4 regions of the Streptomyces sp. 184 genome follow, and region 4 is predicted to be linked to each of the others. Evidence: riboswitches for the same ligand, from Rfam matches in the RefSeq annotation. Region 4 holds a riboswitch; each other region holds the start of a gene.

Region 1 (2,170 bases), 4.3 Mb from region 4:
GCCGTCATCGAGCGTGAGGACGATGCGGTAGCCGTACGAGCCGGCCCAGCCGGCCTCGGTGATCGTGCCGCCGTGTACGGCCTTGACCGGGGTGCCGGTGGAGGCGGCGAAGTCCTGGCCGGTGTGGCCGGCGGCCCACATGTCGCCGGACTCGCCGAACGTCGAGGTGAGCGTGTAGTTGGCGACCGGGGCGACGTAGCTGGCGGCGAGCTTGGCGAGGCGCTCGGCCTCCGCCTTCCGGCGGGCCTCCTCCTCGGCCTTGCGCTTGCGCTCCTCCTCCAGGCGGCGCTGGCGCTCCTCTTCCTCCGCCTTCGCGTCGGCGGCCTCCTCGGCCGCCTGCTTGGCGGCTTCGGCCTCGGCCTCGGCGCGCGCGGAGGCGTCGGCCTCCGCCTGCTGCTGCTCGGCCTGCTCAAGGATGCGCGCCCGCAGGGCCTCGCCGGAGTCGGCGGTCGGGGTCGCGGTGCCGGAGCCGGCGTCGCTCGCGTAGCTGACCTGGGTGAGCGGGGCCGTGGTGACGACGGTGTCGGAGGCGGGCTCCTCGTCCGTCGGTATCAGCTCGCCGACGCCCGGAAGGCTCTCCGCGTCCGGGAGTTGGGCGCTGATCTGGCTGGTGACGGAGTCGACCTGGTCGGGCATGGATATCGCGACCGGGGGCTTTTCCTGCGCCGTGGCCATGCTGCCGGCGCCGACGGCGGCGAAGACGCCGACGCCGAGTACGGCGCCGCTGCGGGCCATGCTGCCACCGCGCTGCTTCGGGAGGCGCCGGCGGCCGCGGGAGGGAAAGTCGTCCTCGGGGAGGACTTCGTCGACCGGCTCTTCGACGGCGTAACCGGTCTGCGCATACCCCTCGGGGGCGGTGCCGCCGGACGCATAGCCGTCGCAGCCGTAATCGTCATAGCCATGGCCGTAGCCAGGCCCAGGCCTGTAGGACGCCACGAAGGCGTACTCCTTTCCTTCCTTCTCGCCTACCGGGTTAGCTGACGGGTTCGGAGCAGGAAGGTCTCCTACGGGCCGCCTCCTGGCGGAGGTTGGCCCGATTCACCCCAAGGTGGTGGTTCCCCGGTTCCCTAGGTGGTGCGTTACTGAAGTTGTGATGCGTGCGGGATTCGGCGACGGCGCACGGTGCCGCCTCTTGCGGCGGCGGTGACGACCGCGCTGCGTTACCGCACGCTAGCGGACGACGGCGTTCGATTCCAAGTCGTTCCCGTTATTCAGTTGTGCTTTACCGCGGACGATCCGGGCATGTACCAGCGGAAACGGACAAGTTGGCGCGTCGGCTACCCGGGGTGAGGTCCGGTCGTTAGCTGATCGTGCATCAGTTGTTATGCGGAGGGGCGCTATTCCACTACGGAGCGTGTGCACGCGAGGGCTCGGCCGGCGGCTGTCCGGAGGGCTTACGGGAGCGGGAGAGCGCGAACAGCGCCATGTCGTCCGCGACCCGTCCGCCCGTGTAGCGGGTGACATCGTCCAGGAGGGTGTCCAGCAGCTCGTGCGGACCGTCGAAGACGCGGCCGTCCAGGTGCTCCAGCGGGTCGTAGAAGACGCCCTCCTGGTTCCGCGCCTCCGTCACGCCGTCGGTGAACAGGACGAGCGACGCCCCCGGCGGGAACGCCACCTCGGTCAGCTCGTCCGGCCACGTGCCCAGGTCGCCCATGCCCAGCGGCAGCGCGTGCTCGTACGGCTGGAGCATCCGCGCCGCGCCGTCCGACCCCAGCAGCACGGGCGCCGGATGGCCGCGGTTGAGCAGCCGCAGCGCGCCGCCGTCGCGGTCGACCTCCGCCAGCACCGCCGTGGTGAACCCCTCCACCCGGTCGAGGCCGCTGCGCCCCGTCTCCTCGCGCTGGAGCGCGCGTTCCAGTCGCCGCGCCACCCCGTCGAGCCCCGGCTCCTCCTCGGCCGCCTCCCGGAAGGCGCCGATGACGACGGCCACGGACTCCACCGCCTCCAGCCCTTTGCCGCGTACGTCGCCGACGATGCAGCGCACGCCATACGGGCCCTCCTGCACGGCGTAGAGGTCGCCGCCGATCCGGGCGTCGGCGTCGGCGGCCTGGTAGCGCGCGGCGACCCGCAGGGCGCCGAAGCCGGCCGGCGGGTTCGGCAGCACCGCGCGCTGCGCGGCGACGGCGACGTGGCGGACGGAGGCCAGCCTGCGGTAGTTGCGCCGGATGAG
Region 2 (2,170 bases), 2.1 Mb from region 4:
CGCGCGCCGTCCCGCGTGCGGCGTGCGTCATAGCGGCGTGCTCGTACGGCGTGCGTCATAGCGGCGTGCTCGTACGACGTGGTCGTCCCGGCCCGCGCACCGGTAGGGCCGGGACGACCGCGCCGGGCTAGCGCACCTTCAGCTTCTGGCCGGGCTGGATCAGGTCCGGGTCGGCGCCGACGACGGACTTGTTCTCCTCGTACACCTGCTGCCAGCTCTCCGCGCCGTGCCGCCGGGCGATGTCGTCCAGGGTGTCGCCCTCGCGGACCTCGTAGTAGAAGCCGCGGAAGACCGTGCGGGACTCCGGCTGCGTCTGCTCGCCGGTCCCGCGGGCCGCCGCGCCCTCGGGGGCCTCCTGCGGTGCCTGCTCCTGCGCCTGCGGCTGGGCCGGCTGCTGGGCCTCCTGCGCCGGCGGGACGATCTGCGCGGCGGCCGGACTGCCGGTGGCCAGGCCCGCGCGTGGACCGCAGTTGGGCCACGCGCCCGGCCCCTGCATGGACAGCAGCCGTTCGGCCACGGCGATCTGCTGCTGCTTCGTCGCCAGGTCGGCGCGCGGGGCGTAGCTGCGGCCGCCGGCGGCGTCCCAGCTCGACTGGGAGAACTGGACGCCGCCGAAATAGCCGTTCCCGGTATTCGTCGCCCACTTTCCTCCGGACTCGCAGGCGGCCACCCGTTCCCACGTATCGATGGGCGCCGCGACGGCGTTCTGGGTGTTCAGCACCGGGAGTCCGATCGCGGTTCCGGTGGCGCCCACGAGAACGGCCATGCGGGAGTGTGCGCCAAGGCGCGCCTGTGCGGCGGGGCGGCGGTGCTTACCCGTTCCGGCAGGAAGAAGCATGATGCTCTTTTCTCACCGACGCCTGCGAGGTGAGCTGTCGGGTGCGGGCTGTGAGTGCCCGGCCGAACGTCGAGCGTCCGGCTTGACCCCAAGCCGTCCGGTCCGCCTTCTGGTTGGACCGAAGCGGCGCTTACCGTGGGTCCCCCGCTCCTGTCAGCGGTGCTTCGTGCACAGGTGGCCCGGGTGAACGCCGACAGGATTCGGCGTGAGGCGATCACCGGGGCTCGCGTTGGCGAGCAATGTGACGGTAAGCACATAGGCGTGTGCGATTCAAAGACATCGGAAAGTGCCGCGCCCGGTTTTCCGTCCGTCAGCTAGCCCGGTCAGCCGATTACGTCAAATATGACTAATGCGTACGGACTTCACTCGCCGCCGGTTCAGTTCCCGCTCAATTCGAGTTCCTGACCAGGCTTGATGTTGTCGGGGTCCTTACCGAGGGAGTTCTTGTTGCCGTCGTACAACTCGGACCATCCGCCCGTCAGTGAATGCTCTGTGGCAATCTCCGAGAGGGTGTCACCCGGTCGGACGGTATAACTGCCGTCGCCCGCCGCGGCGTCATCGCCCCCGCGGCCCCCGCTCCGCTCCTCGACGTCGCCGGGGATCTCGGCGATCCACTCGCGGCCGGGGTTCGGCCGCTCGGTCTCGTCGGGCGACTGGGAGGCGCCGGGGGTCTCGACGGCCTCGCGCGGGGCCTCGGGGGCGTCCTGGGACGGCAGGAGGTCGGACGGGGTGGGGCTCGCGGAGGCGTCCGGCGCGCGGTGCCGGCCGGAACCCTCGGAGGCGCCGGTGGTGTCGGAGTCCGCGCCGTCCCGCTCGCCGGGGGCGCCGTCGCCCTCGCGCGGGTCCTGGGAGCCGCGGTGCTTGCCGCCGCCGGTGCGCTCCTCGTCGCCGTCCTTGCGGTCCCGGTCGTCCCCGTCCCCACGGTCCTTGTCCCCGCCCCGCGAGCCGTCCGCGGCGCCGGGGTCGGGGGCGAGGGTCGGGGGCGCCGTGGGCGGCAGCGGCAGCTCGGCGCCGGGGTCGACCTCCGGCACCGCGTCGTCGCCGTGCAGCCCGGCGTCCTGGGCGCACTCCGGCCACGCCTTGTCGGCGCCCATGCCGGCGAGGATGCGCTCGGCGACCGTGATCTGCTGCGCCCGGCTGGCGAAGTCGGGCTGCGAGGCGAACTCCTCGCCGCCGTACTCCTGCCACATGTCCATCGTCAACTGGAGGCCGCCGAAGTACCCGTTGCCCTGGTCGGCGCTCCACAGGCCGCCGCTCTCGCACTCGGCGACCCGGTCCCACGTGCCGGCGTCCGCGGCACTCGCGCCGCTCGCGCCCAGCAGCGGCAGGGCG
Region 3 (2,170 bases), 2.1 Mb from region 4:
CCATCGCCAACTCGCTCGCCACCCTGCGCGCCCTGCACCGCCTCGGCGTGCGCTACATGACGCTCACGCACAACGACAACACCGACTGGGCCGACTCCGCCACCGACGAGCCGCGGCACGGCGGGCTCACCGCCTTCGGCGAGGAGGTGGTGCGCGAGATGAACCGGGTCGGGATGCTCGTCGACCTCTCCCATGTGGCGCCGGCCACGATGCGGGCCGCGCTGCGCGTCACGGAGGCACCGGTCGTTTTCTCCCATTCGTCCGCTCGTGCCCTGTGTGACCACCCGCGCAACATTCCTGATGATGTGCTGGAAATGCTCCCGGCCAACGGCGGTGTGGCGATGGCCACGTTCGTGCCGAAGTTCGTCCTGCCGGCCGCCGTGTCGTGGACCGCCGAGGTGGACGAGCACCTGAGCGCGCGGGGCCTGGACCCGTTCGGGGCGGACGACGAAACGGTCCGTGTGCGGAGTGCGTTCGAGGAGGCGAACCCGCGGCCGCAGGCGACGGCCGCGACCGTGGCGGATCATCTGGACCATATGCGCGAAGTGGCAGGAATCGACCATATCGGTATCGGGGGCGACTTCGACGGCACGCCGTTCACCCCCGCCGACCTCGCCGACGTGGCCGGTTATCCGCACCTCGTCGCCGAGCTGCTGGACCGCCGCTGGTCGGAAGAAGACCTGGCCAGGCTCCTGTGGGGCAACGCGCTGCGGGTGCTGCGCGACGCCGAGGCGGCGGCCCGCGAAGTGGCCGCCCGGCGCGGCCCGTCGATCGCCACCATCGAACAGCTCGACGGCCCCGCGGGCACACCGGAGTGACCAGAGTGACATAAGTCACTCACAGAATTCTCATCTCATGGGGCAATGTGTCCGACTCCTCTGAAATCGACAAGTCTCCACTTCGGAGGGGTAATTGAGCGGCGGCGCGTGATGCGGCGATTGTCGCGCTGATTCCGATGTGACGCTCGGAACGGCCTTGGTGACGGTTCACAGCTTGTTCTGATTTCCGCTGTGTGTTTACGGTGCTCGCCGTGCTCGCGCCACCGATGCGGGCACCTCGTCGCCGTAACGCCGAATCCTGTCGGCGGTGACGTGCAGCCACTTTCAGCTTCCACGGCAGGAGCGGGGGACCCAGGTAAGCGCCGGACCGCGCGCAAGCGCGGTACGGCTTGGGGTGAAGCCATGCTCCGCATGGCCGGGCATCTCCAGCTCGAACCCGACAGCTCACCTCGCAGGCGTCGGAGAGGAGCATGTCCATGTCCGCACGCGGACGTCACCGTCGCCTGGGCCGGATAGCCCGGGGCAGCAGGGCCCTCGTCATCACCGCCGGCAGCGCCGGCGTCGCCATCCCCCTGATCGCCGGCGGCCACGCCCAGGCCGCCTCCGTCGACACCTGGGACCGCGTCGCCCAGTGCGAGAGCGGCGGCGACTGGAGCATCAACACCGGTAACGGCTTCTACGGCGGCCTCCAGTTCGTCCAGAGCACCTGGGAGGGCTACGGCGGCACGCAGTACGCGGCGCGCGCCGACCAGGCCACCAAGGAGCAGCAGATCGAGATCGCCGAGAAGGTGCTCGCCTCCCAGGGCCCCGGCGCCTGGCCGGTCTGCTCCGTACAGGCCGGGCTCACCCAGGGCGGCCCCGCCCCGGACCTCTCCACCGGCGGTGGCGAGGAGGCCCAGCAGGAGGCCGAGCCCGAGGCGCAGACCGAGTCCGAGCAGCCCGCCCAGGCCGCGGAGGCCCCGCAGCAGGAGCAGGCCCCGCAGGCGCCGGAGAGGAAGTACGAGAAGGCGGGCACCTACACCGTCGTCTCCGGCGACACCCTGTGGGACATTGCCCGCAAGCACGGCATCGCGGGCGGTTGGCAGTCGATCTACGGGGCCAACAAGGACGTCATCGGCGACGACCCGGACCTGATCTTCCCCGGTCAGAAGTACGAGTTCGACGGCGGCGAAGAGGTCACCCTGGAGGAGCCGGAGGCCGCTCCGGCCGAGCCGTCCGCGGCGCAGCAGGAGGAGCCGGCGGCCGAGGAGCCGCAGCAGGAGGAGGAGCAGCCCGCCGAGGCCGCTCCGGCGGGCGGGTTCTCCGCCCCGATCGACGCCGGCCTGTCCACCGCGTACCGGGCCTCCGGCGGCTCGTGGTCCAGCGGTTACCACACCGGTGTCGACTTCTCC
Region 4 (2,170 bases):
GCTGGCGGCGGTGCGGCGCACCGCGGCGGACCTGGCGGCGCTGGACACGGCGCTCGCGGCGATGGCCGCCGCGCGGGACGGGGCGGCCGAGGCCGTCGCGGCGGACCTCGCGTTCCACCGCGCCCTGCTGGCCGCCTCGCACAACGAGCTGCTGGAGCGCATGGATCTGGTCATCGCCAGCGGACTGGCCGCCCGCGACCGCCTGGTGCACGGCCCCGGGCACCATCCGCAGGACCCGGTGCCGGGGCACCGCGCCGTGCTGGAGGCGATACGGGCCGGGGACCCGGACGCGGCGGAGTCCGCGATGCGCACGCTCCTCGCGCAGGCGGCGCGGGACCTGGCGGAGCTGTCCGCACGGCCGGCGCCGGCACAGGAGTCCCGGCGCGCAGCAGAGGGCGCACCGGAGGAGCAGGCGGCGGGGGCGTAGCCCGTACGACAGGCGCGCCCCGCCGCGCGGACGGATCCGTGCGACGGGGCGGCAGGGGACTCCCGCGGGCCCGGGGCCCCTGCGTCGGTACCTGGTGGAGCGTCAGTACCAGTTGTTGGCCTGCCAGAACTCCCACGCGCTGCACGGGCTGCCGTAGCGGTCGTTCATGTAGTCCAGGCCCCACTTGAGCTGGGTGACCGGGTTGGTGCGCCAGTCGGCGCCGGCCGAGGCCATCTTGTCGCCCGGCAGCGCCTGCATCAGGCCGTACGCGCCGGAGCTGGGGTTGGTCGCGGTGTGGTCCCAGCCGCTCTCCCGCTCCACGATGTTGCTGAAGCAGGTGAACTGGTCCGCGGGCACGATCTCCCGGGCCGCGGCCTGGATGCCGGACTCGCTGGTCGGGACGCTCGCCTGCTGCGCCTCGGTGGCACCGCCGGAGCCGCCGGAACCGGCGGCGGACGACGAGCCGTTCGGGTCGATGGCCTTGCCGACCTTGCCGCCCTCGGTGTCGATGCGCAGCTCGGTGCCGACCTTCAGCGCGGCCGGGTTGTCGCCGATGGCCTTCTCGTTGTCGACGTAGACCCGCTGCCAGCCGCCGGGCACGTCGTACTTCGCGGCGATCTTGGACAGCGTCTCGCCGGCGCCGACGGTGTGCTCGACGTAGCGCTGCTGCTTCTTCTCGGTCTTGGCGGCGCTCTGGTCGGCTTCGGTGGGCTTGCTCGCGGCCTTCTTCCCCTCCAGGTCCAGCTCCTGGCCCGGGAGGATCAGGTGGGGGTTGTCGCCGACGGCTTCCTTGTTGGCCTCGTACAGCCGCTGCCAGTCGGCACCGAAGCCGTTGTCCTCGGCGATCTCCGAGAGTGTGTCGCCCTTTTCGACCGTATAGGCGTGCGCGGCGGTCGCCGCGATTCCGCCGGCGACGGGGAGGGCTATGCCCACCCCCGCGGCAGCGGCGTAGCGGCGGGTGGAGCGCGACTTGGGCGCGCGCCGGGTGCCGGTTCCGGCCATGTTGGCTCGCTCTTTCTCCGACGCCTGCGAAGTGAGCTGTCGGGTTCGGGCTGGAGTTGCCCGGCCGCGTCGTGCTGTGCGGCTTCACCCCGAGTCGGGGAGTCCGGTGCGCTTTGCCACCGTGCCTCCGGCCGACGGAGAAGTGGTTCCCCCGCTCCTGCCCGAACGGCTGTGGGGACGACGGTTCCGGGCTCCGACGGGCAGGACTCGGCGTACCGGAGCGCGGTGCTCGCGTCTGCGAACGTCTGGGACACTAGGAGATCGAACGGCAGATCACAAGAGGATCACGAGGATCCACGCATAGTCTGACGCTCCGTGGTGACGCGCGCACGCGTGGGGCGGCTGGGGCGGGTGTGGCGAACGGCACTCGAACCGCGGCGCAGCGCCTCCAACAGCGGCTGTCCCGCCGGTACGACGAGACCGTGCACCCCGCGGTCCGCGGCGCCGGCCAGCACGGCCCGCCAGGCGTCCGGTCCGGCGGGCGCCGCCACCGGGGTCCAGCGCCCGGCGCCCGGCTCCTCGTACCCGGGGGCGGCGGGCGCGAGACGGCGGAAGGCGGGCACCGTCGGGGCGACGGCGACGAGTTCCGCGCACCGCCGGGTGTCGGCGGCCAGCGCCAGCCGGCGGTCGCTGAGCAGTGCGACGGTGGCCAGCGCCCGCGCCAGCAGCGCGGCCTGCGGGACGCTGTCGGGCAGCGTGACGACCAGCTTCGCCCGGTTCGTGGCGGTGGCCAGGGCGGCG

What was found. Region 4 has a riboswitch for cyclic di-AMP ahead of QBL21_RS20555 (LysM peptidoglycan-binding domain-containing protein). Riboswitches for the same ligand answer to the same signal wherever they lie in the genome.
Region 1: it holds a riboswitch for cyclic di-AMP, as region 4 does, so the genes downstream of both, QBL21_RS02690 (M23 family metallopeptidase) here and QBL21_RS20555 (LysM peptidoglycan-binding domain-containing protein) in region 4, are expected to answer to the same signal.
Region 2: it holds a riboswitch for cyclic di-AMP, as region 4 does, so the genes downstream of both, QBL21_RS29770 (transglycosylase family protein) here and QBL21_RS20555 (LysM peptidoglycan-binding domain-containing protein) in region 4, are expected to answer to the same signal.
Region 3: it holds a riboswitch for cyclic di-AMP, as region 4 does, so the genes downstream of both, QBL21_RS29535 (transglycosylase family protein) here and QBL21_RS20555 (LysM peptidoglycan-binding domain-containing protein) in region 4, are expected to answer to the same signal.

The regions. Positions count from the first base shown of each region.
Region 1 covers NZ_CP123230.1:636,831-639,000, reverse strand. Annotated here, with positions in the region: gene QBL21_RS02690 (M23 family metallopeptidase) at 1-936, opposite strand, end outside; cyclic di-AMP (ydaO/yuaA leader) riboswitch at 948-1,122, opposite strand; gene QBL21_RS02685 (PP2C family protein-serine/threonine phosphatase) at 1,346-2,170, opposite strand, start outside.
Region 2 covers NZ_CP123230.1:7,024,596-7,026,765, forward strand. Annotated here, with positions in the region: gene QBL21_RS29770 (transglycosylase family protein) at 128-766, opposite strand; cyclic di-AMP (ydaO/yuaA leader) riboswitch at 843-1,054, opposite strand; gene QBL21_RS29775 (transglycosylase family protein) at 1,216-2,170, opposite strand, start outside.
Region 3 covers NZ_CP123230.1:6,975,974-6,978,143, reverse strand. Annotated here, with positions in the region: gene QBL21_RS29540 (dipeptidase) at 1-818, shown strand, start outside; cyclic di-AMP (ydaO/yuaA leader) riboswitch at 1,059-1,252, shown strand; gene QBL21_RS29535 (transglycosylase family protein) at 1,256-2,170, shown strand, end outside.
Region 4 covers NZ_CP123230.1:4,902,830-4,904,999, reverse strand. Annotated here, with positions in the region: gene QBL21_RS20560 (FadR/GntR family transcriptional regulator) at 1-427, shown strand, start outside; gene QBL21_RS20555 (LysM peptidoglycan-binding domain-containing protein) at 530-1,429, opposite strand; cyclic di-AMP (ydaO/yuaA leader) riboswitch at 1,436-1,610, opposite strand; gene QBL21_RS20550 (hypothetical protein) at 1,714-2,170, opposite strand, start outside.